Regions from separate parts of the Paenibacillus sp. HJGM_3 genome, predicted to be linked through region 3. Evidence: riboswitches for the same ligand, from Rfam matches in the RefSeq annotation. Region 3 holds a riboswitch; each other region holds the start of a gene.
What was found. A riboswitch is a leader RNA that binds a small molecule or an ion and turns the genes downstream of it on or off. The one in region 3 is predicted to bind cyclic di-GMP.

Region 1 (8,221 bases), on a different contig from region 3:
TATGGTATTATGGCGTCATATCCAGCGCGAGGAAGTGGGCAAGCATGAAGCGAAATTTCGTCACCATCTCGATCTATTATTGTCTCATCTTCATGAGCGCCGGCGCCTACGGTTCGTATATCGGGCTGTATTACACCGATGTCGGCTTCGATACGTCCCAGATCGGGACGCTCAGTACGCTGTCCGCCGTGATGGCGATCCTGGTCCAGCCGTATTGGGGCTTAATCGGGGACCGGGCCCAGTACAAGAACAACGTATTGGTCATCTGCACGCTTGTCACCGGGCTCAGCATCTGGCTCGTGCCGCTGTCGGGCGATCACTTCGGCATTCTCATCGGCGCCACATTGCTCATAACCGTGTTTCAATGCGCGATTTTCCCGATGAGCACGACGGTGACGCTTGAGATCGCGAGCAAGAACAACTTCAAATTTTCTAGCGTGCGTACGTTTGGCTCGGTCGGGTTCGCCTTGATGTCGTTTCTTTCCGGGTGGATCATTAAGTACGATCTGATCTATATCTTCGTTATGTACTCGTCCTTGATGCTGCTGACCCTCGCGCTTACCCCGTTCATACCGAAAGTCAAGGGCCATCAGCGGGACGGGAAGAAGCTGAATATGCGCGTGCTGTTTAAGAACAGGAAGCTCGTTCACATGTTCCTCTACGCCATGTTCATTCAAGCGACGATCAGCTTTTACTTTTCCTTCCAAGCGATCTATAGCATAGAGCAAGGCATCGGCACCGGGCTGATCGGACTCGGCCTGTTGATCGGCTCGGTCAGCCAGTTTCCGTTTATGATTTTTTTCGATAAGCTGTACAACACGTTCGGGATTACGAAAATATTGCTCGTGGCCGGCATCGTCCAAGCGGTACGCATGGTACTGTTCGCCTACGTCCTATCGCCCGGCACGATCTTGCTGTTGTGGGTGCTGCATGGCGGTACGGTGATTCTGATGACCCTGAGTTTGATGGAGTATGTAAACGATTCCGTGGTTCCGGAGCTTAGGGCGAGCGGACAAATGCTGAACGCCATCGTCATGCAGGGCATGGCCACGATCGTCGGCAGCTTGGCCGGCGGCATTCTTGCCTCGTTCGCGGGGCTCCGGACGACCTTCGTAATCTACTCCGGCGTGTGTGCGGCGGTCGTGATCTGGTTCTGGCTGTCCGTTCGTACATCGGCCGCGTTTCGCCAGGCTAGCCAATGATTTCCTTCATTCGCACGTCCGGCGACTTGGCCAGATCGAGGAACGTATCCCCCACCGAGATGAGCGGCCGGGTCGGATAGTTCGGATTCGTCAGCATGATCGTGCCTCGGCGTCCGTCCTCGAGCAGGACTTGACTGCCGACCTGCGCCGACATGAGCCGGTTCAGGAACGTCAAGCCGACGTGGGAATCGAGCCGTCCGAGCCGGATGTCCTCATAGAGGTTGTGGATCACCTGATAGAAGGGCAGGGCAGGCCGGTGCGGGCGATCGGACGTCATGGCGAGATACATATCGGCCAGGGCTACGATTTTGCTCAGCGGATCGATCTCATGGCCCTTCAATTGCCGAGGATACCCGCTGCCGTCGCACTTCTCGTGATGCTGTAGCGCGATCAGCGCAATGCGGCGGTCAAACCCCGATTCGATGAGCAGGTCGTAGCCAATGACGGTGTGCTGCTTGTAGATCTCGTGCTCGTGCGGCTGCAGCGCGGCCTTCTTCTGCACCAGCTCGCTCGGCAGCTTGACCGTGCCGATGTCGCAGAGGCTCGCTCCCGTCGTGAGCAGGTTCATCTCGTTCGCGTCCAGTCCGAGCCACCGCCCGATCGTGGCGGCGATCATCGCGACTCCGATGCTGTGATTGTAGCGGTAGTCGCCTTCCGCCTTCAGTTCCCCGAACAGCTTGTAGATGTTGCGCTGCTGGGTCGCCGCCATAATGGCGGGCAGCACATGCTCCTGCACGTCCTCGACCGGCACCTTGCCGTTCTTGTGGATGAAATCCTCGATTTCCTTCAGCTTCGTTTCCGTTCGTTTCACCCAGGCGCCGGAATCCGGTGCGGCCGTCTGCGCGGCTACTTCGTCGTGAAGCGCTTCCACATGTATTTCGAAAATAGAAATGTTGAATTGCTCCAGCTTCTTCGCATGCGCGGCGTTAAGCACCGTATCCACCGGGATCAGCATGACCCCGCGGGAATCCTGAATGTCATGCAGCAGCCGTTTGCCTACCAATTCCTCATACTCGGTACAAATCATGATTCACCGACTCCTCCTCGCAACCGTTAAAAATGCAAAAAAATCATCCCGCTACAAATCAGCTAAGGATGACGGCATACAAGGGCGTATGGTGCGTTCCCAGCCTTCGGCAGCCCAGCCACCGTCGGCGCGTACGCCATTAGGTCTGCAGCTTTGCGTCCTTGCCTTTCGGCAAGTTTGCCAGTATCGGGTCTACGAAGCATTATACGCGATTTCGGTCCGATGTACTAGGACTTCGTGAAAGAAATCCAGGACATATGACAGATTTTGTCGAAAAGACGACGCCGGAATCAACCCGGGACCGGAGACAGGATTCGCTCGCCGATGCGGTCCCAGACGGTGTGTGCCGATTCCAGCCGCGACCAGACATAGATCAGCTCTCGTGTAATCCGGTACAGCTGTCCATAGTCGACGCCGAGCTCCATCAGGGGAACGGCTTCCGCCATGAACCCGGCGAAGGCGTGGTAGTGAGCGGGATGGATCGCCGGATTGAACAAGCGGGTGTTCTCCGCCACGCTGCGATGAGCGGGGATCGAGCAGACTCCCAGCTTCAGCTGGCTCTGGGCTTCGGCGCTCGACAGCAGCCGGATCAGGCTGTGAGCGAGCTCCTTGTTCCCGCCGGAGGCAGGGACGGCGATGCCGGTGCCGACGAGCAGCGTCGAACCCGAGACGTTCCCGGGCATGAAGGGCAGCACGTCCCATCGGACGGACAAATGCTGCAGGTCGTTCATAAAATAGTAGCTCGACATCATCATGGCTACCCGGTTGTTCTCGAACAGGAAGTGATCGGCCTTCAGCCCGCCTTGCTCATCCGGCGTCAGCAGGTTGTTGTGGACGAGGTCGCAAAAAAACTGCAGCGCCTCCGCGCTGGCCCGCAGGTCGATCCGGCGGGTCCCGTCCTTGTCCCTGACGAAGCCTCCGTTCTGCAGGAGGAAGACGAGCCAGCGCCGGAACGAGATGGTGGAGGCGAGTCCGTATTGCCGCAGCAGCCCGTTCGCATCGGGGATTGTGTAGCGGCGGGCGGCTTCTGCGAGATCCGACCAGCCGTGCAGCTGAAGCTGCTCGGGGTCTGGGATGATTCCGGTGTTGCAGCAGTACACGATAGGCGAGAACGTGAGGGGCATCGCCCTGAGCTTCTCCTCCGACGTATACATGGACAGCAGCTGAGGGTACACTTCGCCGAGTGCAGGGAAGGCTGTTTCCGTCAACTCCTCGAGCTGCCGGGTATGTCCGCTGTGAGCGAGCTGATAGTAGTGATGATCCGACAGGACGATGAGGTCCGCGCCTTGATCGCCGCCGGACAAGGCTTCGATGATCCGTTCGGTGTATACCGCATTCGGCACGATGTCCAGCTTCACCTTCACGTTCGGGTGTAGCTCCTCGAAGAGAGCGATGACCCGCTTGTACACTTCCAGCTCATAGCACACCTCGTAGACCATTAGGGTTAGCGTTGCAACGGGTGCGGGAGTCCGTGGAGGCTGTATGCGGGAAGCTTCAAGCGGCTGGGGCCGCTCGCACACCCGATTGCCGATACACGGGATTTTCTCGATCAGTCCGTCGCGCTCCAGCTCGGCCAATACGCGCCGAACCGGATTTTTGCTGATGCCGTATAGTTCCGCGAGGCGCACCTCGGACACGAGGAATTCTCCCGGTCGAAGCGTCCCGTCCAGGATTTGCCTCCGGATATCTTGCCTGAAGTGCTCGTAGAGGTCGCCGAATGCCGTTCTTTTCCCAATCCCCATCTTGTGCCACTCCTTACCGAATAACGGCTGTGCTAACATCTTATCATGTTCCAATTGCTGGAGGAAGACCGCTGTGCTATGATTGGCATGAACTAGTCAGATACTAGTAACATACTAGTATTAGACATGTTCGAATTTGATGATGCAGCAATGGGGGTGGGGCGAGAACTTCGGCATCACGAGCGACATAGTCATCACGAATTGTTAAGCGCTTACATGAAAGTGATTGACGAGCAATCCCGATTATGAAGGAGGATGATTGAAGAATGAAACGATTGAATTGGATCGGTTTGCCTGTGTTTGGCCTTATCACTATCTTGTTGTTTGCCGTTCCGGCGTTTGCCGCAGACAAGCTGATTACGAATCATAGCTTCGAGAGCGGCACCTCAGGCTGGACGCAGACCTATGGCGCCGGGGATCCGGACGGCACGATATCCGCCTCGACCGAGCAGGCTGACGTCGGCAGCCAGAGCTTGAAAATCGTCGACAACGATTCGGCGGTTGGGTTCGGGATGGAGAGCGCGCGTCTGACCGCGGCGGCAGGGGAGACCTACATAGCATACGCGAACGTCTATGTCTCCAGCGGCAGCGCCGATCTGTACATTCGCTACTACAATAGCTCGAACACGTACCTCACCGGCGGATTCACCTCGGTCTCTTCCCCGACCGGACAATGGACGACCGTGCAGACGAAGCTCGTCGCTCCGGCGAACACCGCCAAGGTCGCTGTACTCTTGTATTCGAACAACGGGAACACCGGTACCGCGTATTGGGACGAAGTGATGCTGACGAAGGATTTCACGAATCTAGGGGTCCAAGTGTACGACGCCGGGCCGAACGGCACGACCTTCGGGATCGGACCGAACGCGCATAAGGCGTTCGCCGCCGTTACCGGCTCCGAAGGCTACTTGCCCAAGCTGGAAGTGATCGACACGAATACGGAATCGGTCCTCTCCACGGTTACGTTCCCGGGCGCGTCGACGAATCCGACCGGCGCCTGGGGAGCGGCGACCTCCACGGACGGCTCCGTTTACTTCGGCGCCTATTCGAACGGCCATCTCTACAAGCATACGCCGGGCACGACGACGATGACAGACTTGGGCCAAGCCTCCTCGGGCGAAACGGTCATCTACGACCTGACTGCCGGGGAGAGCGGCAAGGTGTACGGCGGCACCTACGACAGTGCCGCATTCTTCAAGTATACGCCGACCGGAGGCTTCGCCCAGATCGGAACGAAGCCGTTCCTCGCCGGAACGCAGTATGTGCGCGCGCTGGCGTTCGATGCGACCCATGACGTAGCTTATCTTGGCGTCGGCCCGAACGCCTCGGTCCTCCGGTTCGACATCGTGACGGGAGAGACGACCAACATCCTGCCCGCCGCTTACTCGAGCATTTCCTTGCCCGGATCGATCGACTACGCCGGGGACCGGGTCTTCGTCAACATAGGCGGGACGATGGTCGTGCTGAAGGTGACCGAGAATCCCGACGGGTCGTTCAACTCCGTGACCCAGGAGGCGGCATCGGTGTCCACCTCGAACGTTTCGCCGGAGCGCGGCGGCAAGGTGTATTGGGCGAGCCAAGGCGAGTTATACGAATACGACATCGCTTCGAAGACGGCCACAAATCTGCACAAGGCCGTGGACGGCCGCGTGAAGCGGTTCGGCTGGGTGACGCTGGCGGATCAGACGAACTTCCCCGGCGAGACGCTCGTAGGCATCGCCGCGAATAACAACCAGACGTATATTCTGAAATACAATCCGCAGAACGGGGCTCACCGGTACGTGCAGGTAAGCGGCGCGGCCAAAATCCCGGGCGCGCTCAACATGATCGCGACGGCCCCGGACGGCAGCATCTATACGAGCGCCTACTTGACCGGCGGCCTCGGCGTCTATAAGCCGATCCGCGGGGACGCCAACGACGGTACGGAGGAGACGATGTTCTCCCCGATCACCCAGATCGACAAGATGGCGGCTTATAACGGGAAAATGTACATCGGCGCTTACCCTGGCGGCAATCTGCATGAATATGATCCGACTCAGCCCTGGGTGGCGGGGCCGACGGGCAATCCGCGGCTGCTCGTGTCCACGGGAGTCAATGGGCAGGACCGGCCGAAGGCGATCGCCTTTGGAGGGGGCCAGGTGTTCATGGGCACGACGGCGAAGACCGGCGCCATGGACGGCGCTCTGACGGAGTATAACCTCGCGACGGGCGCTTCCAGCGTGCATGTCGGCATCGTGAACGACCAGAGCGTCATCGCTCTCGCCTACTACGGCAGCAAAGTCTACGGCGGCACGACTGTAAGAGGAGGCTATGCCACGACGCCGACGACGACGGGCGCGAAGTTGTTCGTGTTCGATCCGGTGACCGACACCGATACGGAATACAGCCTGCCGGTCTCGGGGATCAAGGCGGTGACCGAATTGATCGTGGTCGGAACGAAGCTGTGGGGCTTCGCCGACGGCTACTTGTTCGTGTTCAACCCCGCGAACAACACGTTCGAATACTTCCAGCAGAAATTCACGGACGTTACGTACGGCACGGCCGGCACGTACCGGGACGCGGATCTGGTGCTCGTGGACAAAGATCCGAACTACATCTACGGCACAATCAAGAATACGTATTTGTTCAAAATCAACATTTCGACGAAAGCGGTCACGAACATTTTGACGAGTGGGGCCGATATGCTCGCTCCGGACGGATACGGCAATCTGTATTACAAGCACAACGGCACGGAGTTGTGGCGGTACGCCTTCTAATTGTGCAGCAGAAGCTCAAATAAAAAAGAGCCGCTCGAATGAATCGAGCGGCTCTTCCGCTACATGTCCGCGTCGCGCTGGAACAGCAGGAGCGGCATCTTGAAAATATATGCGACGCCGATGAAGACGCCGACGGCCATGCCGAGCAGCACGAGTACGCTGCTCATCGACAGCCCGCCAACCCCGGTGATGATGTTGGCGATGTTGCAGCCCGGCGCGATCCGGGACGCGACGCCCATCAGCAGGCCGCCGCCGATAGCGTACGGCAGGCGGGACTTGCGCGGCCAGCGGAGCTTGAAGCTGCCGCTCAGCCAGGAGGAAGCGAAGGCGCCGACGACGAGGAAGATGACGAGCGTCTCCTCGGGGCCGAGCCCGATGCGCGGGAAGTCGGCGAACAGCGCGTTCAAGTACGTGTTGTTCGTGACGAGATCGTCCCCGAACACGAGGGCCAGCGCGGTTGCGCCGATGCGCGTCTCCGGGCCGGTGATGCCGACGTTCGACATGAAGATGAACTGGATGATCGCGACGATCCCGATCAGGAAGGCGACGAGACGAATGTCCCAGTGGCCCTGGCGCAGCGGGTTCCGCTCCCAGTCGGTAAGCGACTCGCGGACACCGTTCCAGAACGAGGCCCAGCCGAAGCGATAGATCGCGATGCCGACGATGATCGCGACGATGACGACGGGCAGCACCCACACCGGCAGCGGCCAGTTATATAGCGTGTAGCCGCCGTCCACGACCGTGAGCGGATCAAGCACTTGGCGTCCCCACGGATCGTAGAGGAACGCGAACAGCAGATTGCCGATAATCGCGCACAGCAGCACGAGCCAGAACTGTACGTACCCCATGCCGCAGCGGTACAGGGTCCCGGAGCCGCAGCCGCCGGCGATCGTCATGCCGATGCCGAACAGCAGGCCGCCGAGCAGGTTCGCCCCGCCGAGCGGGACGACCCATAAGTCGGAGATCTCGCGCAGCCCGAATGCGAGCACAAGCCCCCAGCCCAGCAGCGAGGTGGCGATGAGCACGATGACGCCGTTCAGAATGCGTGTATCGCGGACGCTGATCCAGTCGCGGATCGAGGCGACGAAGCAGAAGTCCGCCTTTTGCAACAGAAATCCATAGGCGAAGCCGAACCCGGCTGCTAATAAGAAGACGTCCCATGTGTAAGCCATGATAGCGGTGACCTGCCTTTACGCTTTCCGGATGAAAATATGATAATTGCCGTTTTTCTTCGCTACGCCGAGGAATTCCCCGTACTTGTTCATTTTAACCGCCGCGGGAATCGTCTTGGTCGCAATGGAATGGTCTGTAATCTCGACGACGATCTCCCCGGACTTCGCTTTCTTCAGGCCGTCCAAGGCCAAGTTCAACGTATGCGGGCACACCTCGCCGATCGCATCGACGACGATGTCCGTTTTCAATTCCAGCAACTGCTGCTCCGATAAGCTCATAGTTGTCTGCTCCTTTTGCGTGATTTTTAGTTTGATTCGGATA
Region 2 (8,221 bases), on a different contig from region 3:
CTGGAGCATTTCGAGAAGTACGGCAAGGTGATGCGGCCTTATATGGGCTTGGAGCTGGAAGAGAGCTGGGAGGCGGTCGTAGGGCTGCCGGCGAAGGAAGCGCTGAAGGTCGCTTACGTGGATCCGGACTCTCCGGCGGCGCAAGCGGGCATTAAGCAAGGGGACACTATCGTCTCGTTCGATCAAGCCTCGGTCAAGACGATCGTCGAGTACAACGAGCTGATGAAGAAGTATTTGCCGAAGGAAACCCTTCGTGTTACTTTGCATTCCGGCGGGCAGACCGTTGTGCGAAGCGTCGTTCTTGGAGAAGACCCTTCCGCGAGCAAATCTTGGGTGCAAGACTCCGAGGGCGGCTATATCGATGACGATCAAGGCAAGACGAAGATCGGCGACAGCCACTTCGGGTGGTCGATGAAGTATCCGGCCGGATTGATCCAAGCGTTTCAGAGCGATGACGGCAGCCGGGTGACCTTCGGCGATTCCAAAGGGGAGTTCGGCATCTCGATCTCGGTAGAGGAGAAGATCAGCGAGGAGCTGTCCGTCACCGGCCTGCTGCGCAAGCTGGCGATGTCGTCGGACGATACGGTGCTCGAGAAGCGCTACCTGGATCAGGAACCGGTGCCGTACGCCAAAGTAGTGGCGAAGTCGGATGAGGATCAATACTATCAAGCCCGCGCTTACCAAAAGGGCGACAAGGTGTATTACATCGCCTTGATCGTTACGTCGGAAGACAATTACAAAAACAAGGTGAAGCTGAACGCTTACCTAGACTTGTTGGACAGCTTCTCTTTCAGCTTCGACGCGAAGGATGGGGAGCTGAAGGATATTTCGATCTTCCAAGAAGGCGGTACGACCTTCACGAATGAATATGGGTTGTCGTTCGAGCTGCCGTCCGGCTGGGAGGAGAACAAGTACGGCGGAGAGCTGGCATACAGCAACGAGGACGCCGATCAGGATGTTAGCGTACAAGTGACGTCGGCTTCGTCGGGCGATACGCTGGCGGACTGGGTGGCGCGCGAGGAGCTGCAATTCACTGGTCAGTATGCGGAAGAGTACAGACAAACCGGCGAGCTGAAAGATGAGAATGCCGACGGGGTGCCGGTGAAGCAAGTACGCCATTCGTGGCGCATGGGCGGCGATACATGGAATTCGCAGGTGAATCTGTACTTCATTAAGGACAAATACAAATATAAGATCTCCGTGGATTTCAAAAAGGACGACCATGAGCAGGAAGCGGCCGAGTTGATCGACGCGATCGTCAAGTCCATGAAGGTGAGCAAGGACACGATGAACACCAGTCTGGGGTATATCCAGGACGAGGACGAGCTGCTTGATCCTAACGGAACGAATGCATACAAAAATGAAAAGTACCACTATTCGGTTCGGATCCCGGAGCTGTGGTCGACTCCTGGCTCGTATTATAAGGATAGTCCGCGAGCCAACTTCAACTTCACCGGAGGGTCCTTGACCGTGGAGGCCGATGACAAGAGCAGCGTAGAGGATGTTATGAAGAAGCTGGAGCAGGGGCACAAGAAAAGCAACGAGAACGACCCGGAATACACCTATACGATTACGGACGATTCGACGTTCGGCGATGGCGGCAAGAAGATCGCGATCCGGTATAACTTGAAAAAAGCTCCTTACGAGCAGACCGAGTACGTCTTCCGCAGCCACAATATTACGTACACCATTACGCTCAAAATGAACGATGCGGTCGTATACGGAAGCGAATGCGGCACGTGCGGAGGCGGCCGTAGAATCATTTCAGTACGCGGATTAGTTCTTAAGACTTTCGGCCCTGCATATGCATATAATGAATTAGGCCTAAATAACTAAAATAGGTCTAGCGGGAATAGATTCGACATGGTATGATGGAATAAACTTCATATTCGGAGGCAATGAATCGTGTTTTGCATTTGGGCATCTGGGACACAGGGAGCCAGTGATGCAACCGGCCGTGCTTTTTTCCTACTTTGGAAATCGCGGCCTTTTTTTGTGCGAGAAAGGAGTCCCCGTAATGATCGAGAAGACGAATATCAACTGGTCGAATTATCATGTGTCCTCCCCTCAGAACCACATCAAGCTTCAGCCGAAGAAAGGGACCGACCCAGGAACGGCAGCGGGCGCAGCCGGCAGTGCCGCCCTGGATCACACTCTGGTAGCGACTTACCATAAGAGCCGGCATCCCCACGCGGCTGCCGAGTCGGCTGCTTCAGGGGCCGCTTCCAAGAAGCCGGATAAACCGGATAAACCGGATAAACCGGATAAACCGGATAAACCGGATAAACCGGATAAACCCGACTCTGTGACGAATCGTGAGGCCAAGCAAATCTTCAAAACGTGGAAGAGCGGACTTGAGGACGCGAGCTCCCAATACATGGAGCAGATCGTGCAGCAGTTGGACGCCTCTCCGAGGGAACTCGGGGAAGAGGGGCTCGCCGCCCTGCGCAAGCAGCTGAACGATTGGGTGGAGGCCCAATACGACGGTCTCTCGGATCAGCTGCGCAAGTTCGATCGAGATCTCTCGCTCAAATTCCTCACCCGGGCGGATAAGGCGCTCGATTCGATATCAGACGACTTGTGGGTGGATATCCGCTCCGAGGTGGCGGCGCACACGGCGTCGGCCGGGGTAGGGCGTGCGGTCTACCAGCAGTGGAATCAAGGGCTCTCCAGCCCGACCGACCTGCTCACCCGAGTGACGGACCAATTGAACGCAGATCTGGACGGCAACATCACCGACCAGGATTTGCAGCAGTTTGACAAGTGGTTCACCGATTGGATGTCCAGCCAGCAGTCGACTCTGGCGAATCAGCTGCAGAGCATCCCGACCGGGATCCGCGGGACGCTGCTCGAGCAGGCGGGCGATCGGCTGGGAAGCATGCTGGAGACGTACCGCGCCGGTGTTACCGCTGCGATCCATAGCTACTCCGACCTCGTCACGCAGTCGCGACAAGCGTTCAGCCAGTGGGACGATGCGCTCCATACGTCATCCTCGGACCTCCTGACTAGCATTAACGCTACCATCTTCAACGATGCCGACGATATTACCGATACGGAAAAACAAGCGTATGCGAACCAGATAAGCGGTTGGCTGGGAGTGAAGAAGAACCAGGCGTTGGACGCGCTTGCGAGCGCTCCGGCCGGGCTGCGCAGCACGCTGGAGCAGCAGGTGAACGGCAACGTCAGCGGGGTGCAGGCCACCCTGACCCAGTTCGTGAACGATTCGATTCAATTCCGGAATACCGGGGACCAGAATGCGGCCGGGTTCCTGAACGAATGGAAGACCGGCTTGAACCTGGACGCGGACGATTATTTTAAAGAAGTGAAAGCGGCCATCCGGCAAGATCCGGACAAAATATCCGATCAGGAAAAGCAGCTCTACCGGCAGCACTTGCAGCAATGGATCGATGGGGTGAAAGGCGAATTTGCTTCGGGTCTGAGCGATCGGTTAAGCGATACGCTGACCGGCGTGCAGCGGAAGTACAATACGCTGGCCGGCGACACGCTGAACCAGAAACTGGATTCGCTCTGGAGCTCCATTCAGGATCAGATCACGGCGTGGAACAACCGGGTGATCCCAGGACCGGGTAATGGCAATGGTAACGGGAATGGAAACGGCAACGGCAACGGGAACGGCAACGGGAATGGTAATGGTAATGGAAACGGCAATGGTAACGGGAACGGCAACGGTAATGGCAATGGCAATGGCAATGGCAATGGCAATGGGAACGGCCACGGCAATGGAGACTCGTTCGTCCTGGGCTGGAGCAAAAAGCTGAACAACCTGTTCCGGCCGAACTATGATTTCCAGATCGGCTCGGGGGATAACTCGTTCCAGTTCAAGCTGCGGGCCCTTTCGGGCGGTAATCGCAACTCCCTGTTCTACGTCAGTGACGGGAACGGCAACAAGCGTGCAGTCGACATGAAGTTCGGTAGCTCGGAGCTCGAGCAGAAGTTCATGGAATACGCCAAGAAGAACAATGTATTCGGCGCTACATTATCCGTGGAGAAATTTAACTCCCTCCTGGATAAAGTGAAGGACAGCATCAAGCCGCTGGCCGACATTAACCCGGAGCGGCTGAAGCAAATTCTCGCCGACAAGGACGAGACGAAAAAGCTGTACGACACGTTCGACAACCTGCTTGGATTGATCAAATCGATGATTTAAAAGCAGTAAGCATTAGGGCCCCGTCACTCGACGGGGCTTTTTGGCATGGCCAGCGAGAAGACTCGCCTCCTAAATTTACCAAATCTTCATACCCGCTTAACACCAGGTTAAAAGGAGCGGGTTACGCTGGGGACAACCCTATTGAGGAGGTAGTTTCGGATGGATATGAATCGGAGAACGTTTTTGAGTTACATGGGGACAGGGGCGGCGGCGCTGGCGGCCGCATCGGCGGGATTCGGCATGCTCGTCAGCGACAAGGCGGAAGCGGCGGCAGACCATCTGTTCGGGTTCAAGACGAATCGGGTGAGCGGCCATTTCGACCCGATTATGGCATCCTCGGCGGACGAATTGATCATTCCGGCCGGCTTCCAGTACGACGTGGTCGCCGCCTACGGCGACGTGATCAATATGGCGGGGGATACGTTCGGCCATAACGCCGACTTCAACTGCTTCTTCCCGATCGACGGCTCGGCTACGCGCGGGCTCTTGTTCACCAATCATGAAGCGACGAACCTGTTCGTGCTGGGCAAGCAAGAGGGCGGCAAGTGGTCGAAGGAGCAAGTGGGCAAGATGCTGTACAACCAGGGAGCTTCGGTCATCGAGATCTTCCAAGACGAGGAAGGTGTCTGGAAAGTGGACAAGTCCTCTTTGCATGCCCGCCGAATCAACGGCTTCTCCGATTTCGACATCACGGGTCCGGCCCGAGGCGCGGAGGCGACTGCGTATGCGATGAGCGCCCGGGGTACCTTCGCGAACTGCTCCGGCGGCATGACGCTCTGGAACACGGTACTGTCCTGCGAAGAGAACTTCAGCGAGACGGCCGCGGCGGCCGGATTGAATCCGACACACTACGGGTGGGTCATCGAGGTCGATCCGTTCGACGGCAGCTACTTGAAAAAACATACCGCCCTCGGTCGGTTCAATCACGAGAATACGGCGATGGGACTGACGAAGGAAGGACACATTGTCGTCTATGAAGGCGATGACAAGAAGGATGCCTGCATCTACAAGTTTGTGAGCAAGGGCAAGTATGACCCGTTGCTGGGCCGGGACAACGCGAAGCTGCTGGAGGAAGGTACCCTGTATGTCGCCGATTTGAAAAAAGGGACCTGGATCCCGATGACGGCGGAGGCGGTGCAAGCGAAGCTGAAGGACGAGAAATTCAGCTTGCCGGCCTCGTTAAAGGGAACGAAGTCGGACTGGCTGGACAAGTTCAAGGATCAGGGCGGTGTCGTGACGAATTGCCATGAGGCGGCTATGATCCTGGGCGGGACACCGACCGACCGGCCGGAAGACATCGAGATCTCGCCGTTCGACAACACGGTATTCATCTCCCACACGAACAACGACAACCACGGCAACATCCACGGGCACATCACCAGAATTTTCGAAAAGGACGGCGACCTGGGGGCAATAGAATTCGACTTCGAAATTTTCGCCGCCGGCGGACGGCAAAGCGGCTTCAGCTCGCCCGACAACTTGATCTTCGACAGCAACGGCAACCTGTGGATTGTCACCGATATTACGGGAAGCGGGATCGGCAAGGGTGTGTACCGGACCTTCCTGAACAACGGGTTGTTCGTCGTGCCGACGTCCGGACCGAGCAAGGGCAAGGCGCTGCAATTCGCTTCCGCGCCCAAGGATGCCGAGTTGACCGGCCCTTGGTTCACTCCGGATGAGCGGACCTTGTTCTTGTCCGTGCAGCATCCGGGAGAGAACACGACCGACTTGGCCAAGCCGACCAGCCTGTGGCCTCACCGCCCAGGGGATACGATCCCTCGTTGCGGAGTAGTGGCTATTCGCGGATTCCGGTTTGCCTAATCAAGAGACGTATTAGCGACAAGCACACCAACTGTCCGCGCAAATGTATGCAGAATCGAGGAAGGCGGCGGGAAAGCCGCTTTCCGCGCGGGATACGGCCGATTGAAGGGCCATAGACTTTTCGCCAGAAGCCGGTCTTGCCAGTATGATGGAGGAAGAACAAGTAGGCGCTGGAAGAAGGAACTGTGGCATGCTGCGATCATACGCTTGGTTAGTGTTTTGTGTCACCGTCTGGGGGAGCAATTTCGTCTTCGGGGCGATTCTGGTGGAACAGTTTCCGCCCATGCTGCTCGCGATCGCCCGGCTGTCGGTCACGTGTACGTTTTATATCGTATTCGCTTGGTCCACGGGCCGGATTGTGAAGCCGAACAGGCGAGATTGGATGCTGCTCGTCCCCTTAGCCTTGCTAACCATGGTGAATCAGTCTTCCTTCTACATCGGACTGCAATATGCCGACCCGACCGTATCGGCGCTGATTACAGCGATGTCGCCGATTGCGGTTAGCTTGCTCGCCGCCGTCTTCCTGAAGGAGCGGATGACCGTCCGGATGGCGTTCGGCTCGGTGGTGGCGGTGACGGGCGTTTTCTTCGTAGTCGGGTCCGCGGGAGGCGGGGGCTCCTTCTCCAAGGGCGAGCTGCTTATGGCCGCAGCGATGATGTCCTTCGCCGTCTCGATGATCTTGACTCGCAAGCTGACGGAGTTCCGCGATCCGTTCTTCGCCACGTCCTACGCGACCGTATTGGGCTCGGGCTTGTTATTGCCGGTCGCCCTCATTCGGGAGGACGTGTCTCGGATGAGCACGGAGCTGTGGGCGTGGGGGCTGCTCATCGGGTGCGCGCTCATCATGCAGGTGGTGTGCGGCCTCGTCTGGAACCGGGAGATGCAGCGGGTAGGGGCGGGGAAGGCCTCGATCTTCCTCAATCTGCAGCCGTTCGTGGCGATGGTTCTGGGGTATTGGATTCTGAACAAGCCGGTTACCGGCACGCAGCTCATCGGCTCGCTGCTCATTATCGGCGGCGTCTTGCTGGCCACGGTGCAGACGGTACGGTCGATGCAGCGGGCCGCGAGGCTGTCGGCCAAACCGGCTTCCGGAACGGCAGCCGGATCGGAAGCAGGCGGCGGGATGTCCGGGCCATAGGGATTATGAGGCGGTGAATACGGCGGAATCTAGAGGATACAGGGTTTACAGGGTTTACAGGAACAGGGGGCAGCTCCTATAATGGAGTAGTGCTCCTTTTTTGTGTGTTGAACGGGAGATAAATTCCGAAAATAGATATAAAACTGGAGGAGGCTTGTCAAATGGCCCACGAGTTCGAGGCGCTGCGTCAGTTGGATACCGAGCAGCGCAATCCGCGGACCGAGGAGTTCGACAACCGGTCCACGCTGGAGATGCTTGCGATGATGAACGCGGAGGATACGCTTGTCCCGGCCGCAGTGGCGGCGCAGCTCCCGACGATCGCGACGGCGGTCGACCGTATCGCCGACGCCCTGCGTAACGGCGGCCGGCTGTTCTACGTCGGCGCGGGCACGAGCGGGCGGCTCGGCATGCTCGACGCCTACGAGTGCCCGCCGACGTTCGGGACGCCGCCCGAGCTCGTGCAGGCGCTCGTCGCCGGCGGCGTCGCGCGGGATCGCGCCGATGAATCGGCGGAGGACGATCCCGCCCTGGGCGCGGACGAGCTGCGGCAGCGCGGGCTCACGGCGGCCGACGTCGTCGTCGGCATCGCCGCCAGCGGGCGCACGCCGTACGTCGTCGGCGCGCTGCAGTACGCGGCGTCCGTCGGTGCCGCGACGATCGCGCTCGCCTGCACGCGCGGCTCGGCCATCGGGAAGGCCGCCGCGCTGGCGATCGAGGTGCCGGTCGGCCCGGAGGCGCTGACCGGCTCGACCCGGCTCAAGGCGGGCACGGCGCAGAAGCTCGTGCTGAACATGCTCAGCACGGTCACGATGGTGAAGCTCGGCAAAGCCTACAGCAACCTCATGGTCGACATGGAGCCGAGCAATGGCAAGCTGCGGGTGCGGGCGAGCCGCATCGTCAGCATGGCCACCGGGGCGGACGACGCCGCGGTGGAGCGGGCGATGACGCAGGCCGGCGACCACGTCAAGGCCAGCATCGTCATGCTGCTGGCCGATGTGGAGGCCGCCGAGGCGCACCGCCTGCTGGAGGAGGCGGGCGGCGTCGTACGGTTAGCGCTGCGGCTCGCCGGACGGGAAGCTTAGCAGGATGGTGGA
Region 3 (8,221 bases):
CAGGATGGATCGCATTTGAAGTGAGTAAGACTGATACCGCTCCTCTGATGGCTGTTACCCGGAATTACGATGGGACGGGCGGCGCCTGGTTTAAATTGCAATAATCGACTCCCCGCTAGCTTCGGCCGGCGGGGCTTTTTTTTTATTATCACTATTGAATGGGAATATATGTTCGCCTTATAATGGGAATATACGTTCCCATTTTTCGGAGGTGTTCGCAGTGGAAAAGTATGTAGGCCGTATTGTGGAGATCATATACCAGGACCGGGGAGGCAATCTCTCTCAGCGCCGGATCAGGGTGGAGAGCGTCAAGGATGACAAGGTCAAAGCATTCTGCTACACGGCCGGCGCGCCGCGTATCTTTACCACTACGAACATTCTCGCCGCGATGCCGGCAGCTCGGGGGGCTGCTGGATGATCCCCGATTCAGATCGGAAGCAGGCTCGAATCCTTTGGAACTTGACCCATGGGGCGTGGGCACCGCCCGACTTTTCGCGGCTCTGCCGGATGACCGGGAGAACAGAGGCGCAGATCCGGGAGAGCATGAAGCTTCTTCTTAGGGAGCAATGGATTGAAGTCCGCCCGGGACAACTCAGGGTATTACGAACAGAAGAGGGATGGCGATGAGATGGGCAAGAAACTTGAAAATAACGGATTATGGGAGTCGTCGCGAATGATGCTACCACAGCACAAGGAACAATCGCTCAGACAAGCGCAGGAGTGGAAAAAGCGGAAGCGACCCACGATAGACGCGCAGGAGCAGGAGCGCATCCTCCAGGAGATCGGCCAGGCGCTCCAGGGGAAGACAACGGTCACACTGACCTTGTTCGAAGAATACGAGGATCGAGTAATATCCGGCGTCCCGGTCAGCTACAGCCAGCACCGCAAAACGCTCAGGATGGAGATTGAGGGCGAGCCGGAATGGATCCACTTTGACGACATTATCAGCGCGGCCGGTCCAGACTACTACTGACAAAAGCTCCTATAATTCATCGGAGGAATCGACAAGCATTTGTGTCGAAGTCTCTGGTGAGGTGATTGGGATGATAAAGAACAGACTCAAGGAGTTACGCCACGATTATAGAATGAATCAGGTCGAGTTCGCAGAATTTTTGGGACTAGCCCAGCAACAGTATAACCGTTATGAAAATCAAAAATCACAGCCAGACCTTGAAAGGGCCTTATTGATAAGCGAAAAACTCAACAGGCCAGTAAACGAGATATTCTACATTGAAAATACAATTGTATAGGTTTATTTTACTACCGGACAGGCAACTTATTGAAATCGCTGCATACATTGTACTATCAACCGAAAAGGAGATGGTCAGTATGCAGAAACAAACCGTTTATCGCATTCGCTATACGATCGACGGCCGCGTCAAAGCGGTACACGCCACAGAGGAATCGGCACCCGACCCGGAGAAGGAAACCCTTGCCGCTTGGTACGTCATCGTGCTCGGGGCGTTGGCGATCATGGGGTGGTGTTCACTGTGGGCATAACCGACTCCCCGATCATCCAGCGGATCGCGCAGCTCCGTGCCGCTCAAAAGAGGGGCGGCCTCGATCCGGTCCAAACCAAGGAGATGGACCTTTGCCTCGACTGGATCGAAAACCAGTGTTGGACGCAAGCGCTGCTTTGCAATTTTTCTTTGATGGCATCGATGACGAACGACATGGATTGGCAGCACGAGATATGCCATGATATCGATTCAGGAACAAGAAAAAAGCCGGGCCACTTGGGCACCGACTAAGAACATGCGATATATACTATGTGAATTATCAGAAAATAATGCTAATTTGCTATTGATTAAATGGGCAGACAGTCCTATCATAATCTTACATCACGTGACATATCTTGCAAATTCATTCCGAAAATGGCAAAACCGATGAAAGTCGGCGACGCAAAGCTATAGGGGCTAAACGGGGGTCATGACCGCACGCCAGCCAGCTGCCGAAGATGAGGTGATTACAATGAGGAGTTTTGCTTAAGGCATACCTTAAGGCTCAATCCAAGGAGGAGCATTAAAATGCCCACTACCGTTTGCCTAGTCGGGTTCATATATCCACTCTGCGAGATCATCCATATAACAGTCGAAAAAATCAGCAGTCATTTTCATCTGCACCACCGTAAGTTTCTCTTTGTTATTACACACCTGAGAAATAAATGCTTCGGAAACTTTTAGATGGCGAGCAAGATCGACTTGTTTCTTCCCGGTCTTTTTGAACCATTCAGGCAAACGGCTCCTCATCCGAAGAGCCATTCTACACCTCTTATTTTGTTGTCATGAAGAAGTATACACCCAAAGGCTTTATTCGTTCAAGATGAGGAGGGCCCAAACCGAATGATGATGGAATGGCTTGAACCTAAAATTAAGGATCGGATCGATCATGCCGTCGATAACTGTTGCGATGATCACCGAGTTAAGGACCTATATAATGAATACATGAGAGTTCTGCATGAGAAATGTCCGGAGCTGGTTATTGATTTAGAGTACCTTTTCAATGCATCTTTTCGCCTTGGAGCAGACTTGGCCTATCGAAACGGATTTCGAGATGGAATTGAATTAGGAATGGATGTCTCGAGAAAATTTGCTCCCAATCTGCACCCAACAAACAACCGGACAAAATAAGCAATAAAAAGAACCCGCAGAGCATAAGGCTTTGCGGGATTAATTTTTTGGTACCTGCTTGCGCAGGTACCTCATGGGAGAGGAGAAACCGGACGAAGAGCTTATGGGGAAACGTAAGTCTTCTCCGCGGTTGTCTACGACACTTTCATGTCGATAGCTTCATTGTTACCCGATTGGAGACGTTTATACATGCGGGTTGCAAAATTTTGTGAACCGTTCGAAGAATATGGTACGATAGCTTCATGAATTTGGGACCAAGGGTGAGGGACAACTATCGTGAGAGTCATTTCGGGCACGGCAAAGGGCAGGGCGCTCAAGGCGGTCCCCGGCACGGGAACGCGGCCTACGACGGATAAAGTGAAGGAAGCGATCTTCAGCATGATCGGCCCGTACTTCGACGGAGGGCAGGCGCTCGATCTGTACGCGGGAACGGGCGGCCTGGGCATCGAAGCGCTGAGCCGGGGGATGGACCGCGCGGTATTCGTCGATGGGGACAAGCGGGCTCTGGACGTCGTGCAGCACAATTTGCAAGCCACCCGCCTGGAGGAACAGGCGGAGGTGTACCGCAACGACGCGCAGCGGGCATTGAAGGCGCTGGCGAAGCGGGATGTTCGGTTCCGCCTCGTCTTCCTCGACCCGCCCTACAAGCTGCGGACGATCGAGACGATCGTGCAGTCGCTTCAGTCGCTCGCCTTGCTGGAACCGAACGCAACGATCGTAGTCGAGCATGAGACGGATTATGCCGTCGAGGAGCGGATCGGGCGAGCGTCTTGTATCCGGCGGGTGCAGTACGGCGACACTATGGTATCGATCTATTCGGTAAATACAATCGAAGAAGACGAGGAGGAGATGACGGATGAGCAAGCCTAAGCATGAATATACGGTGGCGATCTGTCCGGGCAGCTTCGATCCGGTTACGTTCGGTCACTTGGATATTATTAGCCGCGCGGCGGACATCTTCGACAAAGTAATCGTCACCGTGGCGACGAACAGCTCCAAGCAGCCGCTGTTCACCGTAGATGAACGCAAGCAGCTGCTGGCCGACGTCACGAGCCGCTGGCCGAACGTGGTGATTGACAGCTTCAGCGGGTTGCTGATCAACTATGCAGCCGCACGAGGCGCGAATGTGATCGTCAAGGGCCTGCGGGCCGTATCCGATTTCGAATACGAATTGCAGATGGCGTCCGCCAACCATAAGCTGAACGAGAAGATCGAGACGTTCTTCATGATGACGAATCCGAAGTTTTCTTATCTCAGCTCGAGCATCGTGAAGGAGATTGCCCGCTACAACGGCCCGATCGCCGACCTGGTGCCGGATGCGGTGGCGGAGGCGCTGCTGCGCAAATTCAGCGCCCCCTCTACATAACTCGCCGGCGGCTGCGGCTTCCCCAAAAGCCTATGAACGCCGACAGTAGCCCCAGGGCCACGACCGTGATCAGGAGCACCTCCATGCGGGAGGTCACCGATTGCCAAGCCGCGATCATGTCCGTAGGCGAGAACCGCGACTCTGCCGCGGCTGCACCGCCCCCGTATGGCAAAAAGCTCGGCGCGACGCTCGGAATGAGGGAAGTGAGCGGCTTCCAGAGCGCGAACGTGAGCCCGAAGGCCAAGCCGCCGTGAAGCAGGCGCTGTACAAAGAAAGGCATGTAGCGCATGTCGGTATGGCGCACGAGCGCCTGCACTTGCAAATGCTGGGAGATGCCGCTCCAGCCGAGGGCGAAGCCGATGAGCGCCGCCTTCCACTCCAGCGAGGACGCGGCCAAGTTCAGCTGGCTGAAGGCGAACGTGCCGAGGTGCTGCTCCAGCAGGCCGGGCATCCAGTCCGGCGCCTCTGCGCTCGGATAGCCGAGCGCGTGCAGGACGGCGAACAGCACGCCGTTGACGTGGGGCGTGATGAGCGACAGCTGCAGGACGTGCAGCAGCACCGAGAACATGATGATGCACCCGCCGATGATCATAAGCGCCTGGATCGAGTTGGCGACGGCGTCGCCCAGCAGCTTCCCGAAGCCGCGGCCGTCCTTCAGCCTGGCATCGTGCATTTCGTGCACGAAGCGGACCCAGATCGATCGGGGGGGCCGCTTCGGCAAGGCGGCCTTGCCGAGCAGCCCGCGGCGCGGGGGCCGGCTGCCGGGGCTGCGGCGCAAGCCCATGAGGACGGCGGCGATGAGCGCCGCGATATAATGGACGACGGCGATCAGCACGCCGATCTCCGGCCGATGCAGGAAGCCGGCACCGATGACGCCCGTCATGAGGTACGGGCTGCTCAGGTGCGACAGCGCGAGCAGCCGCTCGCCCTGCTCGCGGGTGACGGCGCCGTCGAGCCGCAGCTGTCCGGTCGCCTGAGCGCCGGCCGGGCCGCCGGCGACGCTGCCTAGGGCGAGCGCCCAGCCGCTCGCCCCGGGCAAGCGGAATAAGAGCCGCATCAGCGGATCGAGCAGCACGCCGGCTCCGCTAAGGAAGCCGATGCCGCCGAGCAGCTCGGAGAGGATCAGAAACGGCAATAACGTCGGGAACACGAGGGTCCACCAAAGCGTTAATCCTTTCATGGACGATTGAAACGCCCGATCGGGAAACAATAAGATGCAGATCACGAATGAAGCGGTTAGAACCGCGAGCAGCACCGTATAGGGACGGCTTCGCGGATTCAACAGGCCGCGCGGCATAAGGCCATCTCCTCTATAAGAACAGGGTGGTACAAGTGTACGCGACGAGCCGGGCGTTTAGACCAAGCCTCCGGCCGTTCGCGGCATCGAAACAGGAGCGTGAGCACATGAGCGAAGACAGCCATGACGATCAAATCTACAGGTCACCGGTGCACGTACGGCGCAATCAGGGGCTTCGCCGATTCTTGCTATCTTTTGGCATCACGTTCGCGGTGCTGTACTTGGTCTATTTCGTCCAAGTTCCGTATTACATCTACCAGCCGGGAACGGCCGAGAGCATCAAACCGATGGTGCAGGTGACGAAGCCCGACCCGATCGAGAACGGGACGTTCATGCTAACGACCGTCAGCCTCATTCCGAAGGCGAACGTTCTCAGCTTCCTGCTCGCCCAATGGGACGAGAACGCGGAAGTCCAGCGCAAACGGGACGTGCTGAAGGGGCAGAGCGAGCAGCAGTACATGCAGCATCAGGAAATCGTCATGCTGGAGTCGCAGAGCAACGCGATTCAGGCCGCCTACAAAAAGGCGAACGTCCCGTATCAGTTGAAAAGCGTGGGCGCGTACGTAGCCGAGACGAGAAAAGGGTTGCCCGCCGCGGAAGTGCTGAAGCCCGGAGACATGATCATTCGCATAGACGGAAAGCCTATTGAAGGCATCAAGGAGCTTCAGGCGGCGCTCGCAGACAAGAAGGTGGGCGACACTGTGGAGGTCGGGATCAAACGCGATGCGGATGAGCTCAGCTACTCGATCGTCCTGGCTGACGTATCGGCCGCGACGCCAGGGGCGGCGCCCACGGCGAGTCCGGGCGGCGCAGGGCCGAAAGCCGGCATCGGCGTGACGACGGCCGACATGCGGGCCGTCGTGCCGGAGCAGGCGGACAAGAAGGTGCAAATTCAGGCCGGTGAGATCGGCGGGCCATCGGCCGGCTTGATGTTTGCGCTCGAGATCTACAACCAGTTGACGCCCGGAGATTTGTCCAAAGGGTATCGCATCGCGGGCACGGGCACGATCGATCCGACGGGCAATGTCTGCTCCATCGGCGGGATCCAGCACAAGATCGTAGCCGCCGATCGGGAAGGCGTGGACGTGTTCTTCGCGCCGATGGACCGCAAGGCCGGCGAATGCGGACTCGGAGTCGACGTGGCGAACGCGAGCGACGCCTTGCAAAAAGCGAAGAGCATCGATTCGCGGATGAAAGTCATTTCTGTCGGGACGATCGGCGACGCCTTGAACTATTTGGCGACGCTTCCTGTGAAACCCTCTTGACAACCCGCGTTGCGAATTGCTCGAAAAGACAAGCTAAAGGTTGACAAAACACGACCGTCCTCGATATAATAATTTTTGTTTGTTTGGAGTGAGCGTATATGATTCTTAATGTCCGTGATTTGCGAGCGAAGCACAATCGAGTGGAGATAACGGAGTCCGTCGAGTTGCCGTCTCTGGCGCAGGGCCGCAGGGATATCGTCCGGGTAGAGCCGCTGCGAGCGACGCTTCATGCCGCTGCCGCTTCGGAACTCGTGGAAGTGGCGGGAACGTTAACAGTGCCTGTCGAATTTGTCTGCTCACGCTGCTTGACGCAATACTGCCAATCGCTGACGCTGCCGTTCCGGGAGATGTTCGCGTTAGAGGCGGATCAAGTGGATGAGGACGATGAGCATATGCACCTCACGGTCGAAGACCGGGTGGATTTGATGCCTTACATCGAGGAAACGGCGCAATTGGGCCTTCCCTATGTGCCGCTTTGCGAGGAGGATTGCAAGGGGCTCGACCCGGAGACGGGCGACAACCTGAACATTCATCCGGCGAAGCCGGCCGCGGACCGGATCGATCCCCGTCTGGAAGTGCTCGCCCAATTGCTTAAGAAGAATGAGTAGATTCGTTGAAGGAGGTGGGAATAATGGCAGTTCCTTTTAGAAAAATTTCCAAAACCCGCCGCGATAAGCGTCGTACGCACTTCAAGCTCGTAGTGCCGGGCATGGTCAAATGCGACAACTGCGGTGAATACAAGCTGTCTCACCGGGTATGCAAAGTTTGCGGTACTTACAAGGGCAGAGAGATCGTTAAACAATAAGACCTTTCGCGAGAAGGCGCTTCGTCCTGGATGAGGCGCTTTTTTGTTTGTCTTTTGCCGAGGAATTTTATATACTTATTTAGGACCAGGTAACAAAAGCTGATTCTACATAATCGGTTCCGGCCAAGCGTATTTATTTTATATCGTCAAGCGTTTCTCAGAAACGCACATCGTAAGGATAAGCTAAGGGGGTGGCTGCCATCGAACGGATGCCGAAGCGTCAACGCCAGCAGCAGCTGGCTCGAGAAATCGAAGACAATCCTTTCGTCACCGACGAGGAGCTGACCCGCAAGTTCAAGGTGAGCATACAGACGATCCGTCTCGATCGGCTGGAGCTCGGCATTCCGGAGCTGCGCGAACGCATGAAGCTGATGGCGGAACGATCCTACGACCAAGTGCAATCGATGCCGCTGCATGAAGTGATCGGAGACATCATCGATCTTCAGCTCGACAAAAGCGGCATTTCGATTTTCGAAATTCGCGAGGAGCACGTCTTCTCCCGTACGCAGATCGCACGGGGCCATCATATTTTTGCCCAGGCGAATTCCCTGGCTATAGCAGTGATTAATAATGAAAAAGCTTTGACCGCCTCCGCCGACCTCCGATTCATCCGGCCGGTGCGCCTGCTTGAGAAATGTATTGCGAAGGCGTACGTGCGGTCCATTTCCGGACAAAAAGGGAAAGCTAAAGTGGAAGTGTTTACGTATGTAGGGGAGGAGATGGTGTTTCAAGGCCATTTCCTGATTTACCGGTTCGCCAAAGAAATTACAGACGGAGGGGAGTGATCGCATGCGAATCGCGATAGACGCCATGGGAGGCGATCTCGCTCCGAACGCGGTAATCGAAGGGGCGCTTGCG

Region 1: it holds a riboswitch for cyclic di-GMP, as region 3 does, so the genes downstream of both, ACI5FR_RS32755 (HD-GYP domain-containing protein) here and ACI5FR_RS24015 (hypothetical protein) in region 3, are expected to answer to the same signal.
Region 2: it holds a riboswitch for cyclic di-GMP, as region 3 does, so the genes downstream of both, ACI5FR_RS19330 (hypothetical protein) here and ACI5FR_RS24015 (hypothetical protein) in region 3, are expected to answer to the same signal.

The regions. Positions count from the first base shown of each region.
Region 1 is NZ_JBJGED010000048.1:32,252-40,472, reverse strand. Features, by position in the region: gene ACI5FR_RS32760 (MFS transporter) at 45-1,202, shown strand; gene ACI5FR_RS32755 (HD-GYP domain-containing protein) at 1,192-2,229, opposite strand; cyclic di-GMP riboswitch class I at 2,335-2,421, opposite strand; gene ACI5FR_RS32750 (extracellular solute-binding protein) at 2,520-3,971, opposite strand; gene ACI5FR_RS32745 (NHL repeat-containing protein) at 4,238-6,727, shown strand; gene ACI5FR_RS32740 (YeeE/YedE family protein) at 6,787-7,899, opposite strand; gene ACI5FR_RS32735 (sulfurtransferase TusA family protein) at 7,918-8,178, opposite strand; gene ACI5FR_RS32730 (rhodanese-like domain-containing protein) at 8,205-8,221, opposite strand, start outside.
Region 2 is NZ_JBJGED010000017.1:136,580-144,800, reverse strand. Features, by position in the region: gene ACI5FR_RS19335 (S1C family serine protease) at 1-1,836, shown strand, start outside; cyclic di-GMP riboswitch class II at 1,883-1,966, shown strand; gene ACI5FR_RS19330 (hypothetical protein) at 2,018-4,168, shown strand; gene ACI5FR_RS19325 (PhoX family protein) at 4,328-5,989, shown strand; gene ACI5FR_RS19320 (DMT family transporter) at 6,180-7,127, shown strand; gene murQ (N-acetylmuramic acid 6-phosphate etherase) at 7,289-8,209, shown strand.
Region 3 is NZ_JBJGED010000024.1:108,763-116,983, reverse strand. Features, by position in the region: gene ACI5FR_RS24050 (DUF4352 domain-containing protein) at 1-104, shown strand, start outside; gene ACI5FR_RS24045 (hypothetical protein) at 221-418, shown strand; gene ACI5FR_RS24040 (YolD-like family protein) at 674-973, shown strand; gene ACI5FR_RS24035 (helix-turn-helix transcriptional regulator) at 1,044-1,250, shown strand; gene ACI5FR_RS24030 (hypothetical protein) at 1,330-1,500, shown strand; gene ACI5FR_RS24025 (DUF7667 family protein) at 1,491-1,751, shown strand; cyclic di-GMP riboswitch class I at 1,867-1,956, shown strand; gene ACI5FR_RS24020 (helix-turn-helix transcriptional regulator) at 2,046-2,261, opposite strand; gene ACI5FR_RS24015 (hypothetical protein) at 2,343-2,630, shown strand; gene rsmD (16S rRNA (guanine(966)-N(2))-methyltransferase RsmD) at 2,907-3,500, shown strand; gene coaD (pantetheine-phosphate adenylyltransferase) at 3,487-3,996, shown strand; gene ACI5FR_RS24000 (nucleoside recognition domain-containing protein) at 3,989-5,293, opposite strand; gene ACI5FR_RS23995 (YlbL family protein) at 5,401-6,558, shown strand; gene ACI5FR_RS23990 (YceD family protein) at 6,657-7,166, shown strand; gene rpmF (50S ribosomal protein L32) at 7,190-7,363, shown strand; gene fapR (transcription factor FapR) at 7,573-8,148, shown strand; gene plsX (phosphate acyltransferase PlsX) at 8,153-8,221, shown strand, end outside.